DNA from 4 places in the Streptomyces sp. NPDC048002 genome. Region 4 is predicted to be linked to each of the others. Evidence: riboswitches for the same ligand, from Rfam matches in the RefSeq annotation. Region 4 holds a riboswitch; each other region holds the start of a gene.

Region 1 (3,420 bases), on a different contig from region 4:
TCGACGACCGGAGGGAACGGGCCACCGGTCCGTTCCGGGCACGCTCCACGTTGTGGAACACTGGTCTAGACAACCTGAGAACCTGAAGGGCAGCATCACATGGCTGAGCGCCGCGTCAACGTCGGCTGGGCCGAGGGCCTCCACGCCCGCCCCGCCTCCATCTTCGTCCGAGCCGCCACGGCCACAGGCGTCCCGGTGACGATCGCCAAGGCGGGCGGCAACCCCGTCAACGCGGCCTCCATGCTGGCCGTACTGGGCCTGGGCGCCCAGGGCGGCGAGGAGATCGTGCTCGCCTCCGACGCCGAGGGCGCGGACGCCGCCCTCGACCGTCTGGCGAAGGTCGTCGCCGAGGGGCTCGAGGAACTCCCCGAGACCGTCTGAGGCCATACCGGTCGCGGTACTCGCCGCTTCCCCGAAGGGCTCGTCCGAATTACCGGGCGGGCCCTTCGAATTTCCCGTTCGAGGGCAGCGAAAATAATCCCCCGCGAATTACCCGCTCTTTGTATACGGCGTGCATGTTAATGACGCAGGCTCGGCATGTTTACGGGATGTTGCGAATTCCTCACACGGTCCGGGCGCTCCCCCGTCGAGGGGAACCGCAGCCGGTGCGTGCCGCTGGAGCGCTCGGCGTGCACGGCCGTGATCGCCCGCGCGCGCTCGCTGTCGCCGCGCGCCACGGCGTCCACGATCGCCCCGTGCTCGGCCCAGGCGTCCACCGGCCCGGCCGACGCCTCCACCGAGTACATCCAGGCGATCTTGTGCCGCAGCTGGGTCAGCATCGAGGTCAGCGCAGGGCTGCCGGAGGCCTGGGCGAGCGTCTCGTGGAACCAGCCCCCCAGGGAGCGCAGATCCTCGCTGTTGCCCCTCCTGGCCCGCTCCTGACCGAGCCGCACCAGGCCGCGCAGCACCTTCAGATGGGCCTCCGTGCGCCGCTGGGCGGCCCGCGCGGCCCCGAGCGGCTCCAGCAGGGTGCGCATCTCCAGCAGGTCGGCGGCCTCCTGCTCGGTCGGCTCCGCGACGCACGCGCCCGCGTGCCGCCGGGTCACCACGAAGCCCTCCGCCTCCAGCGTGCGCAGGGCCTCCCGGACGGGGACGCGCGAGACGCCGTAGCGGCGTGCGAGCAGTTCCTCGGTGAGCCGGCTGCCGCGCTCGTAGACACCGGCGACGATGTCGTCCCGGATCGCCGTGCATACCGAGTGCGCCGGAACACGCATGACCGACCTCCGCTTTAATCCCCGTGAAACGTCGACGACTGACGTGTGTTCAGTGACTCTATTGCAATGAGCCGGAATTTCCGAAGGGGGGTCCGATTTCATGGATATTTTTTGGACAGTGATGTCCCTGAAACGCCGAAAACCCCGGCTCGGTGAGCCGGGGTCACGGGAAGCGGTGGCGGGGTCGCTCAGACGTTCACGCCGTGCGAGCGCAGATAGGCGACCGGGTCGATGTCCGAGCCGTACTCCATGGTCGTACGGGCCTCGAAGTGCAGGTGCGCCCCGGTGACGTTGCCGGTGGAGCCGGAGAGGCCGATCTGCTGGCCGGGGGTGACGGACTGGCCGACCGAGACACCGATGGACGACAGGTGCCCGTACTGGGTGTACGTGCCGTCGTGCATCTTGATGACGATCTGGTTGCCGTACCCCCCGCCCCAGCCGGCCTCGACGACGGTGCCCACGCCGACCGAGCGGACGGAGGTGCCGCCGGCGGCGTGGAAGTCGACGCCGGTGTGGCTGCCGGAGGACCAGACCGCGCCGCCGGCCTTGTAGCCGGTGGAGACGTAGGAGCCGGAGATCGGGGAGACGAAGGTGTTCAGGCGCTTGCGCTCGGCCGCGCGGGCGGCGCGCTCCTTGGCGGCCCGGGCCTCCTTGGCCGCCTCGGCGGCCCGCTCGCGCGCGGCCTCCTCGGCCTTCTGCCTGGCTTCCGCCTCCACGGCCGCCTGCTGCTGGGCGTCGGCCTGGGCGTCGATCTGCTCGGCGACCGAGTCGCCGATGGTGATCACGGGAGTGAGGCCGGTCTGTTCGGCGGCCGGCTCGGCGGCGAGCGCCGGAGCGGCGAGGGAGCCGACGACGCCGGTGGTGGCGAGCGCCGCCACTCCCGCCGCACGGACGGTGGTGCGCTGCATCCGGCCGGGACGACGGTGCTTCCCGGTGGCGCGGGTGAACGCCATCAAGTAGGTGGTCCTTTCCTTCCCTCTCGCCTACCGGGTTAGCTGACGGGTTCGGAGCAGGAAGGTCTCCTACGGACCCCCTCGCCTGCGCGCGGGCGTCCGATTCACCCCAGGGACTGTGGGTCCCCGGCTCCCCTGGCTCGCGCCGTACGGGGACTCGGCGATGGCTGTCCGGTGCCGCGGTCGCGGCGCACTGCCTGACGGACAGCCCGGACGACGCTAAACGGGACAACTTTCAATCCTCAAACGGATCAGGGCTTTTGTAGCGCATGCCACAGGCCAGACAGGCAGCCTCTCCCCCAATTCGGACATAAAGGGGCCCTGGTGGCGCTTTCGTCACCAGGGCCCCACGCGCGCGTTGCCGCGCCTTCACATCCGAGGGTGCCCCTACTCGGCCGTCACGACGGTGACTTCACCGATGCCGAGTTCCTCGACGGGCTTGCGGATCTGGGCCGCGTCGCCGACCAGGACGGTCACCAGACGGTCCACCGGGAAGGCGTTGACGACGGCCGCGGTGGCCTCCACCGTGCCCGTCTCGGCGAGCCGACGGTACAGCGTGGCCTGGAAGTCGTCGGGCAGGTGCTGCTCGACCTGGTCGGCCAGGGTGTTCGCCACGGAAGCGGCCGTCTCGAACTTCAGCGGCGCCACGCCGACGAGGTTCTGCACCGCGACATCGCGCTCGGCGTCGGTGAGCCCGCCCTCGGCGAGGGTGCGCAACACCGCCCACAGGTCCTGGAGGGCGGGACCGGTGTTGGGCGTGTCGACGGAGCCGCTGATGGCGAGCATCGAGGCGCCGGTGCCGTCCGGGGCGGAGCGCAGCACCTGCCCGAAGGCGCGCACGCCGTAGGTGTAGCCCTTCTCCTCGCGCAGGACGCGGTCGAGGCGGGAGGTGAGGGTGCCGCCCAGGCAGTACGTGCCGAGCACCTGCGCCGGCCACACCCGGTCGTGCCGGTCGGGTCCGACACGGCCGATCAGCAGCTGCGTCTGGACGGCGCCGGGGCGGTCCACGATGACGACGCGGCCGGTGTCGTCGGCGGTGACCGGGGGCACCGGGCGCGGCTCGGCGGAGGAACCCGTCCAGGAGCCGAGGGTCTCGGCGAGCAGCGCGTCGAGGTCGGTGCCGGTGAGGTCGCCGACGACCACCGCGGTGGCCGTGGCGGGGCGGACGTGCCGCTCGTAGAAGGCGCGGACGGCCGCCGAGTCGATGGCCTCGACGGTCTCCTCGGTGCCCTGACGCGGGCGGGACATGCGCG
Region 2 (3,420 bases), on a different contig from region 4:
GCCGGAGTCGGCGAGCGCCGGGACCAGGCCGATGGTCGCCGCCGCCACGCCCACCACCGCCACGGGGACGACGTACCGCGCCGCCTTGCGCCGCCCCGATCGCAGGTCGTCGGTCTCGTCCCCGGTCGTGCTGTCGTCGGATCCGTACGGTGCCATGTGTGCCTTACCTCCGTCGTCGGCGGCGGCCTGCCAACTCCCGTGCGTCCAGCCCGTAGCCGCCATTCTCACCCGAATCGGTGAGGAGTGGTGTTTTCCGTAGTCACCATCTGACCAAATCGGCGGCGACGAAGCGTCAGACCCCGGACTCAACTCCGTGTACACCTGCGGTATGACACGAGAGGGCGGCACCTCCCCCGACCCGTAGGGGTCGCGAGCGGCACCGCCCTCTCAGGGCCGGTGGCCGGCCCTGGACGTACGGAGGGGTCCGGGCGGTCAGCCCGCCCGGTGGACCACGGCGTCGCACAGCTCCATGAGGGACGCCTTCGCGTCGCACTCGGGGAGCGGCGCCAGGGCGGCGCGCGCGTCCTGCGCGTAGCGCACGGTGTCGCGGCGGGCCTGCTCCAGCGCCGGGTGCGCCCGGAGCGCGGCGAGGGCCTCGGCGTGGCGGGTGTCGTCGGTCAGGTCGGAGTCGAGCAGCTCGCAGAGCGCGATGTCCTCGGCGAGGCCCAGCCGCTCCGCCCGCTCCCGCAGCCGCAGCACCGGCAGGGTCGCGATGCCCTCGCGCAGGTCCGTGCCCGGGGTCTTCCCCGACTCGTGGGAGTCGGAGGCGATGTCCAGCACGTCGTCGGCGAGCTGGAAGGCGACCCCGAGCCGCTCGCCGTACTGGGTGAGCACGTCCACGACCGTCTCGTCGGCCCCCGACATCATCGCGCCGAAGCGGCAGGACACGGCCACCAGGGAGCCCGTCTTGCCGCCCAGCACGTCGAGGTAGTGGCTGACGGGGTCGCGGCCGTCCTGCGGGCCCGCCGTCTCCAGGATCTGGCCGGTGACCAGCCGCTCGAACGCCTCGGCCTGCACCCGGACCGCCTCCGGGCCGAGGTCGGCGAGGATGTGCGACGCGCGGGCGAAGAGGAAGTCCCCGGTGAGGACGGCGACGGAGTTGCCCCAGCGGGTGTTCGCGCTGTCCACCCCGCGCCGGACGTCGGCCTCGTCCATCACGTCGTCGTGGTAGAGCGTCGCCAGGTGGGTCAGCTCCACCACCACGGCCGACGGCACGATCCCCGGCGCGTACGGGTCGCCGAACTGCGCGGCGAGCATCACGAGCAGCGGCCGGAACCGCTTCCCGCCCGCGCGCACGAGATGCTGGGCGGCCTCGGTGATGAAGGGGACCTCGCTCTTGGTGGCCTCGAGCAGTCCCTCCTCGACAGCCGCCATCCCGGCCTGGACATCGGCTTCCAGAGCCTGGTCCCGCACGCTCAGCCCGAACGGCCCGACGACGGTCACGAGGGGTCTCCTGTCTGCTGGTGTCTTCCGGCGATTACGCGGTTTGTCGATAGGTCGCTGCCTTCACTCAAGTCAGCGTATCCGGTCAGGTTTCGATCACCGATGCCGCCCGCCGGTCCACGACGGGCGGTATCGGATCATGGCGTCCATGTTTTTTGATCACCCGATAAGACCCGATATCGACCGACTTACGCGGCCACGGTGGAGTCCGCCTCGAATCGAGGCCGATCGGCGCACCCTCCGGAACACCTTCCGGCACGCCCTCCAGCCCTGCGAACGAGTCGGCGATAAAACACCATTGAGCCTATTGCCCGATTTGATACTCCTTGCGCGCACGCGTGACTTGACTCACGCACATCCACCCACAGCCCGTCCGCAGAATCACGCCGACATGCGTCCCCCGCTTCCCAGTTGAGCCTTGGCGACAGCAAACGATCATTTGCCCCACACCCCCCGATGAAGATCAAAACCCTGGATATGTGAATCCGCTACTTGTTTCGGACATGCGCTCTCGCATACGTTCCCGGCCTGTCGGGCGGACGCCGAATCCTGCCGCCGCCCGATTCCACCGAATTTTCTTCGTACGGCAGGAGCGGGGGACCCACAGGTAAGCCGCCGGACCGGACGTCCTCGGACGCGCCGGAACGGCTCGGGGTGCAGTCGCGTGTCCTTCGGGGTGCGCGGCCGGGCAGCTCCCGCCCGAACCCGACAGCTCACCTCGCAGGCGCCGGAGAGGAACACAGTCATGCCTGCTGCCGCTCAGCGCCGCACCCGTATCGCCCGCAAGCTCGCCGTCATCGGCACCGGAGCCGCCGTACTGGCGCTCCCGCTCATCGGCTCCACCACCGCCTCCGCGGCCACCCCGACGGTCACCACGGCCACCTCGCTCGGGTACTCCAACACCCTCGACGGCTGGATCCGCGCCTCCCTCCAGGTCATGGCGGAGAAGGGGATCCCCGGCACCTACAACGGGATCTACCGCAACGTCATCCGGGAGTCCTCGGGCAACCAGTACGCGATCAACAACTGGGACTCCAACGCCGCCGCCGGCACCCCGTCCAAGGGCCTGCTCCAGGTGATCGACCCGACCTTCCGGGCCTACCACGTGGCCGGCACCTCGTGGGACCCGTACGACCCGGTCGCCAACATCACCGCCGCCTGCAACTACGCGGCCCAGCGGTACGGCTCGATCGACAACGTCTTCGGCGCCTACTGATCAGACGCCCCGCGGGAAGAGTCTTTCGAGGACGACGGCGATGCCGTCGTCCTCGTTCGACGTGGTGACCTCGTCCGCCACCGCCTTGAGTTCGGGGTGGGCGTTGGCCATCGCCACCCCGTGGGCCGCCCAGTCGAACATCGGGATGTCGTTGGGCATGTCGCCGAAGGCGATGGTCCGCTCCGGGCCGAGGCCCAGATGGTCGGCGGCCAGCGCCAGGCCCGTCGCCTTGGTGATGCCGCACGGCTGAAGCTCGACGGTCCCGGGTCCCGACATGGTGACCGTGGCCAGCGAGCCCACCACCGTGCGCGCCGTCGCCGCCAACTCGTCGTCGGACAGCTCCGGATGGCGCAGCAGCACCTTGCTGATCGGCTCGCACCACAGATCGTCGCGGCGCCCGACCCGCACCGCGGGCAGGGTGGGGTGCGGCATCAGATAGCCGGGCTCGATCAGCGTCAGCCCGTCGACGCCGTCCTGGTCGACCGCGGCGTAGACCTGACCCACCTCGGCCTCGATCTTGCCGAGCGCGGTCTCCGCCAGCTCCCGGTCCAGGGTGACGGACCACAGCAGTCGGTCCGCGCCGGCGTCGTACACCTGCGCGCCCTGCCCGCACACCGCGAGCCCCCCGCGGCCCAGGTCCTCCAGGAGCGGCCGGACCCGGGGAGCCGGGCGGCCGGTCACCACCAGATGCCGGGCTCCGGACTCCGCCACCCGCGCGAGCGCGGCGTACGACCGGTCGGAGAGCGTGTCGTCGCCACGGA
Region 3 (3,420 bases), on a different contig from region 4:
CAGCGCAGGGCCTCGGAGAAGGACTCCGCGCCGATCGGGGCGATCATGAACTCCTGGATGTCCACGTTGGAGTCGGCGTGCGAGCCGCCGTTCAGGATGTTCATCATCGGCACCGGCAGCAGGTGCGCGTTGGGGCCGCCCAGGTAGCGGAAGAGCGGCAGGTCGCTGGCCTCGGAGGCGGCGTGGGCGACGGCGAGCGAGACGCCGAGGATGGCGTTGGCGCCGAGCGAGCCCTTGTTGTCGGTGGCGTCCAGGTCGAACATGGCCTGGTCGATCAGGCGCTGCTCGGTGGCGTCGTAGCCGACCAGCTCCGGGCCGATCTGCTCGATGACCGCGAGGACGGCTTTCTCGACACCCTTGCCGAGGTAGCGGTTCGGGTCACCGTCGCGCAGCTCGATGGCCTCGAAGGCACCGGTGGAGGCGCCGGACGGAACGGCGGCACGACCCGTGCTGCCGTCGTCGAGGCCGACCTCGACCTCGACGGTGGGGTTGCCTCGCGAGTCGAGGATTTCCCGGGCTACGACGACGTCGATGGACGGCACGAGCATCTCCTTCATGGGATGTGACGCTGGAAGTGCGGGGCACGTGAGCCTTGCGACTAGAGCCTAACCGCCCCGGGGACGTAGGCCAGCCGACCGACCGTCCCGTGGACAAGGACAGACGGTACCCATTGTTTCCCGCCGGAACAAAGGGGCGGTGAACGACGGGAAAAGAAAAACCCCGCCCCGGTGCGTACGGGGGAACACGCACCGGGGCGGGGAGCCCGTGGGGACGGGGGGTGGTCCGCACGGGGCCCCCAGTATGGAGGCCGCCGATAGGAGGACCCTGTGATTCGGCTACGGGATCACTTGAGGTGCAGCTGCTGACCGGGGTAGATCAGGTCGGCGTCCTCGACGATGTCCTTGTTCAGCTTGAAGAGCTTGGCCCAGCCGCCCTTGACGTCGTTCTCCTCGGCGATGGTGCTGAGGGTGTCGCCCTTGACGACCTTGTACTCGCCGTCACCCTTCTTGACCTTCTTGCCGGTCGGGGTGGTGACGGTCTTCTGGGTCTTCTTGGCGGCCGGACGCTCGGTCGAGCGCGAGGCGGTCTGCTGCTCGGTGGAGCGCGTGGCGGTCTCGGTGGAGCCGCCGGTGGAGTTCTCGGTGGAGTTCTCGGTGGTGGTGGAGCCGCCGTCGTACGCGGCGCTCGACAGGCCGACACCGCAGCTCGGCCAGGCACCCTTGCCCTGACCGGCGAGAACCTTCTCGGCGATCTCGATCTGCTGCGCCTTGCTCGCCTGGTCGGCGGTGGAGGCGTACTGCGTGCCGCCGTACGCGGCCCAGGTGGACGCGGAGAACTGGAGGCCGCCGTAGTAGCCGTTGCCCGTGTTGATGGACCAGTTGCCGCCGGACTCGCACTGGGCGACGGCGTCCCACTCGGAGGCGGTGGCGGCGGAGGCGTTGCCGGCCACCATGAGCGGGGCGGCGACGGCCGCGCCGGTCACACCGGCGATGGCGATGGCGCGAGTGGCCTTGGACGGACGACGGTGCTTGCCCTTGCCGGAAAACAGCATGGATCGATCCCCTCACCGACGCCTGCGAGGTGAGCTGTCGGGTTCGGGCCGGTTGAGTTGCCCGGCCGCGCGGCCTGTCGGTCGCACGGCTCCACCCCAAGCCGGATCCGGTGTCGAGTCACCTCAACCGCCGGTCCCGGCGCTTACCTTGGGTCCCCCGCTCCTGCCTACGGCGCATGATGCGACGACTGTTCCCGTACGGCCACCGGCAGGATTCGGCGTGCGGCAGTCGGGGCCCGCTGCTGCGAGCGGTCACGACCGTAGGCAGGCGATCCGCGGAATTTCAAAGACGATCAGGGCTTCTGAGACTCATCCCACACTTTCACCAAAGCGGACATTCGGCGCGAAGTGTGACGCGAACTGCCCCTGCTTTTCGACCGGTTAGTCCCGTACTTCGAGGGTCTGACCGGGAGTGATGCGGCTGGGGTCGGGACCGATGGCCGACTCGTTGGCCGCGTACAGCCCGCGCCATCCGCCGTCGAGGTCAAGGGAGTCGGCGATGCTCGCCAGGGTGTCGCCGGCCCGGACGACATACGTATCGTCCGCCCCGCGCTCGTCCGCGGGCTGGCCCCGATGGCGGCCGGCCCCGGTGTCGACGAGAGCGGAATCGCCCCCGACCCAGAGGATGCTGTCCGAATTGTCCAGCCCGGATATTCCTGTGAACAGGCTGTCGACCTCGCGCGAGGGGTCACTCTGGGAGGAGTCCGACGAACCGGACGAGCCGGGCGCGCCCTTCGACTTCCCGGACTCGGAAGCCCGCGCCGACTCGGTGGACTTGTCCGCCTTTGACGGCTTCTCCGACGTGGCCGAATCCGACGCCTCGTCCGACGCCTCGTCCGACGCCCCCGGGGTGGCGGACGCCTCGGAACCGGAATCGTCGCTGCCGGAGTCGGAGGGCGACTCGGAGGCGCCACCGCCGATGGCGTCCAGCAGACCGGACGAACTGGACGAGTTGGATGATTCGGAGGAGTCGGATGAATTGCCGTCCTCTTCCAGGCCCGTGTCGATTCCGACCGAACCGGACTCCGCGTCAAGGCCGGAGAGCGGACCGCAGGTCGGCCAGGCGGCCAGCCCCTGGTCGGCGAGGATGCGCTCGGCGACGGCTATCTGCTGGGAGCGGCTGGCCCGGTCCGGGCTGGCCGCGTACGCCTTGCCCCCGTACTCCTCCCAGTTCTCCTGGGTGACCTGGAGGCCGCCGTAGTAGCCGTTGCCGCTGTCCTCGCTCCAGGAGCCGCCGCTCTCGCACTCCGCGACCCTGTCCCAGGTGGTTCCCTCCGCCGCGCTGGCGCCCGTGGCGCCGAGCAGCGGGATGGCGATGGCGGAGCCGGTCACCCCGGCCGCGACGATGAGTGCCGGAGCCTGGCGGGGGCGACGGTGTCGACCGTTCCCGGAGAGCATGCGAGAGCCTTTCGCAGAACAGCAGGGACCGGCGCGGTACTCGTGGGGGCGAGGCGCCGCGCTGACGAGTGAACGTATAGGCAGACGATCACTTGTCACAAGTCGATGCCGCACAGATCACGTGAAGATCACAGACTTGAGGGTGTGTCACATTGACCGGGGTGCGACCGGTCAGTCGCGGGGCGTGAACTCGACCGGCAAAGTGCGTAGTCCGCGCATGATGAGGCCGCCGCGCCAGCGCAGGTCGGCCGGTTCGGCGCCGAGCCGGAGGTCGGGCAGCCGGGTGAGGAGGGTGGCCAGCGCGGTCTGGCCCTCCAGCCGGGCCAGCGGGGCGCCCAGGCAGTAGTGGATGCCGTGGCCGTACCCGAGGTGCTGGTTGTCGCGGCGGGAGAGGTCGAGGGTGTCCGGGTCCGCGAACCGCGCCGGGTCCCGGTCCGCGGCGGCGAGCACCACCAGCACCGGGTCGCCCG
Region 4 (3,420 bases):
CGGGCCCGCGCCCTCGGCCTCGCCGCGGACGTGGTCCCCCTCGGCCCCGGCCTCGGCTGGGTCCCCCTGCTGGCGGACCTGCACGGCCGGGGCGTGAGCCGGCTGATGGTCGAGGGCGGCGGCCGGATCCACACCCAGCTCCTCCAGGAGGGCCTGGCCGACGAACTCCAGCTGGTCCTCGCCCCGCTCTTCGTCGGCGACCCCGCCGCCCCCCGGCTCTTCGGCCCCGGCGCCTACCAGCCCGGCCGGCTGCGCCTGGTGGAGTCCCGCCGCATCGAGGACGTGGTCCTGATGCGCTACGAACCCACCGCCCCCGGGGCCGGCGCGCACGCCACCACCGCCGACCACCACTGGCTGCGGCTCGCCTGCGAACTGGCCGAGCTGTGCCCGCCGTCCCGCACGGCGTTCAGCGTCGGCGCGGTGGTGGTGGCCGCCGACGGCACCGAGCTGGCCCGCGGGTACTCCCGGGAGGGCGACGACCCCGTGGTCCACGCCGAGGAGGCGGCCCTCGCCAAGATCGACCCCGCCGACCCCCGGCTGCCCTCCGCGACCGTCTACAGCAGCCTGGAACCCTGCGCCCACCGGGCCTCCCGCCCGGCGCCCTGCTCCCGGCTGATCCTGGAGGCGGGCGTGCGCCGGGTGGTGACCGCCTGGCGGGAACCGGACACCTTCGTGACGGGCGCCGACGGCAGCGGAGCCCTCGCGGCGGCCGGTGCGGACGTGGTCGTCCTCCCCGAGTACGCGGACCGCGCCCAGGCCCCCAACCGCCACCTGGCGGACTGAGCGGACCGGCCGCCGGGCGGTGCGTCGTGGGGCCCGGCGGGGCCCGAATCAACGGATGTGCTTTGCGCCCCGCGGATGACGTACACTGGTTTCACCGACGCGGGGTGGAGCAGCTCGGTAGCTCGCTGGGCTCATAACCCAGAGGTCGCAGGTTCAAATCCTGTCCCCGCTACTGAAGGCCGAGGGCCGGAACCCGAAAGGGTTCCGGCCCTCGGTGCGTTCCCGCACCGCTCACCCGCTCACCCGCTCGGCCGCCCCGGTTCGCCCCCGGTCCCCGCCCCGGGAACCCTGGGAGGACGGCGGATCGCGGCGGGAGGCGGGCAGTGCGGGCTTCAGGCGTGGGTGGGTCCCGGAGCGTGCCGTCCGCACGCACCCTCGTGCGACTCCTCCCGCCGCTGCTGATCGTGGGCGGTGTCCTCTACGACGCCTTCATGCCCCCGGCCTTCACCGCCATCCCCTTCTTCACCGCCGCGCCCCTGGTCGCCGCGCCCCTGTACTCCCTGGCCGGTACCTTCGCCGCTGGTGCCGGAGCCCTGCTCGCCGCGTACTTCGTGCACATCCGGTTCGCCTTCGGGGCGGACGTGGACACCGTCACCGAGGTGATCACCGTGGTCACGGTCGCGATCCTGGCCGTCGTGCTCAACTCCGTCCTGCGCCGCGGCGACCTGCGGCTCGCCAGCCAGCGGCAGATCGCCGAGGCGACCCAGCGGGCCGTGCTGCCCCAGCCGCTGGAGCGGATCGGTGCCTTCGACATCGCCGCCCGCTACGAGGCGGCGCAGGCCGACGCCTACATCGGGGGCGATCTGTACGCGGTGCAGGACAGCCCGTACGGCGTGCGGCTGATCGTCGGCGACGTGCGCGGGAAGGGCATGAGCGCGGTGGCCGCCGTCGCCGTGGTCATCGGGGCCTTCCGGGAGGCCGCCGAGGAGGAACCCACGCTGACCTCGCTCGCGCGGCGGCTGGAGCGGGCGCTGGCCAGGGAGGGCGCTCGGCGGGACGGCATCGACGCCTTCGAGGGGTTCACCACGGCCGTGCTCGCCGAACTCCCGCACGACGGCCATGTCGTACGGGTCGTCAACCGCGGTCACCCGCCGCCGCTGCTGCTCCACGCCGACCGCACCGTCCGCGCCCTGCCCGCCACGGAGCCCGCCCTGCCGCTGGGCATGGGCGACCTGGGCGACTGGCCCGACCGGGCCGAGGAAGCCGCCTTCCCGCCCGGTGCCACGCTGCTGCTGCACACCGACGGACTGTCCGAGGCCCGTGACGCGCGGGGCGTCTTCTACGACCCCCAGCTGCGGCTCGCGGGCCGCGCCTTCGGCCACCCCGGCGCGGTCATCCGGACCCTGGCCGAGGAGGTGCGCCGGCACTGCGGCGGCGGGATGACGGACGACATGGCCCTGCTGGCCGTCCGCCGACCCGAGGCGTTACCCGGTGTGATCGGGTGGCAGCCCTCCGCATAACAACTGACATACCGTCAGGAAAACCCGGGTCCGCGAGGTGTGGCCAACTCGCCCGATTTGAAACCTCCATGACCGTAAAGTCCTGGCCGGAAAGCTTAATGATCAAGAGGAACAGCTTGGAATCCGGGCCCCGGGTCTATTAACGTTCGATAACGCAGCGCGGTCGTCCCAGCCGTCACAAGAGGCGGCTCCGTGCGCACGCGCCGAATCCCGCAAGGGAACCGGGGAACCACCACCTTGGGGTGAATCGCTCGTAGCCCGCCGGACATGGACGGCGGATATACGCGCGTAGGAGACCTTCCTGCTCCGAACCCGTCAGCTAACCCGGTAGGCGAGAAGGAAGGAAAGGAGCGCGCCCACGTGGCGTCAAACCCGCCTGCCCCGTTCGTGCCGAGTCAGCGTGGCGACGAGACCTTCGTCTACGGCAGCCACCGCACCGACGAGGGCCCGTGGGAGGAGTGGAACCCCACCGCCGACACCGTTCGCCCGGTCCGCGGCAAGCACCGTGTGTCCAAGCAGCGCGGCGGCGGACTGGCCCGCAGCTCCACCGTTCTCGGCGTCGGTGTCATCGCCGCCGTCGGCGGGGCCGGCATGGCCAGCGCGCAGTCCGGCAAGCCGCCGGTCGCCATCACCATCCCCGACCTGCCGCTGATCTCCGACGACTCCGCGGACGAGCCGGAGCCCGAGGCGTCGACCTCCCCGCTCAGCAGCGTCGGCATGACCACCACGGACACCGAGCAGGGCGCGGCCGACGCCGGCGAGGCCCTGCGCGCCCGGATCATGGCCCAGGCCGAGCAGCAGCAGGACCAGGTCGACACCAAGGCCGCCCAGGCCGCCGCCGCTGCCGCCGAGAAGGCCGCCACGGAGGCTGCCGCCAAGGCGGAGAAGGAGGCGAAGGCCAAGGCCGCCGCCGCCAAGGAGAAGGCCGAGCAGGAGGCCGCGGCGAAGGCCGAGGCCGAGCGCCTGGCCAAGCTGGCCAAGGAATACACCCTGCCGACCTCCTCCTTCACCCTCACCTCGACCTTCGGCCAGGCCGGCTCCATGTGGTCCTCCGGCTACCACACCGGCCTCGACTTCGCCGCCCCCACGGGCACGCTGCTCAAGGCGGTCCACACCGGCACGATCACCTCCGCCGGCTGGGACGGCTCCTACGGCTACAAGACCGTGCTCACCCTGG

The links. Region 4 has a riboswitch for cyclic di-AMP ahead of AB0E07_RS13170 (M23 family metallopeptidase). Riboswitches for the same ligand answer to the same signal wherever they lie in the genome.
Region 1: it holds a riboswitch for cyclic di-AMP, as region 4 does, so the genes downstream of both, AB0E07_RS20015 (M23 family metallopeptidase) here and AB0E07_RS13170 (M23 family metallopeptidase) in region 4, are expected to answer to the same signal.
Region 2: it holds a riboswitch for cyclic di-AMP, as region 4 does, so the genes downstream of both, AB0E07_RS34395 (transglycosylase SLT domain-containing protein) here and AB0E07_RS13170 (M23 family metallopeptidase) in region 4, are expected to answer to the same signal.
Region 3: it holds a riboswitch for cyclic di-AMP, as region 4 does, so the genes downstream of both, AB0E07_RS03455 (transglycosylase family protein) here and AB0E07_RS13170 (M23 family metallopeptidase) in region 4, are expected to answer to the same signal.

What each region holds. Positions count from the first base shown of each region.
Region 1 covers NZ_JBEZNL010000015.1:44,415-47,834, forward strand. Annotated here, with positions in the region: gene AB0E07_RS20005 (HPr family phosphocarrier protein) at 100-381, shown strand; gene AB0E07_RS20010 (GntR family transcriptional regulator) at 519-1,214, opposite strand; gene AB0E07_RS20015 (M23 family metallopeptidase) at 1,403-2,167, opposite strand; cyclic di-AMP (ydaO/yuaA leader) riboswitch at 2,180-2,340, opposite strand; gene AB0E07_RS20020 (pitrilysin family protein) at 2,555-3,420, opposite strand, start outside.
Region 2 covers NZ_JBEZNL010000045.1:17,514-20,933, forward strand. Annotated here, with positions in the region: gene AB0E07_RS34385 (DUF2092 domain-containing protein) at 1-156, opposite strand, end outside; gene AB0E07_RS34390 (polyprenyl synthetase family protein) at 433-1,443, opposite strand; cyclic di-AMP (ydaO/yuaA leader) riboswitch at 2,000-2,183, shown strand; gene AB0E07_RS34395 (transglycosylase SLT domain-containing protein) at 2,189-2,659, shown strand; gene AB0E07_RS34400 (HAD family hydrolase) at 2,660-3,420, opposite strand, start outside.
Region 3 covers NZ_JBEZNL010000002.1:94,907-98,326, forward strand. Annotated here, with positions in the region: gene eno (phosphopyruvate hydratase) at 1-548, opposite strand, end outside; gene AB0E07_RS03455 (transglycosylase family protein) at 845-1,552, opposite strand; cyclic di-AMP (ydaO/yuaA leader) riboswitch at 1,557-1,737, opposite strand; gene AB0E07_RS03460 (transglycosylase family protein) at 1,934-2,950, opposite strand; gene AB0E07_RS03465 (cytochrome P450) at 3,122-3,420, opposite strand, start outside.
Region 4 covers NZ_JBEZNL010000008.1:17,657-21,076, reverse strand. Annotated here, with positions in the region: gene AB0E07_RS13185 (dihydrofolate reductase family protein) at 1-783, shown strand, start outside; tRNA gene AB0E07_RS13180 (tRNA-Met) at 882-955, shown strand; gene AB0E07_RS13175 (PP2C family protein-serine/threonine phosphatase) at 1,107-2,243, shown strand; cyclic di-AMP (ydaO/yuaA leader) riboswitch at 2,435-2,592, shown strand; gene AB0E07_RS13170 (M23 family metallopeptidase) at 2,604-3,420, shown strand, end outside.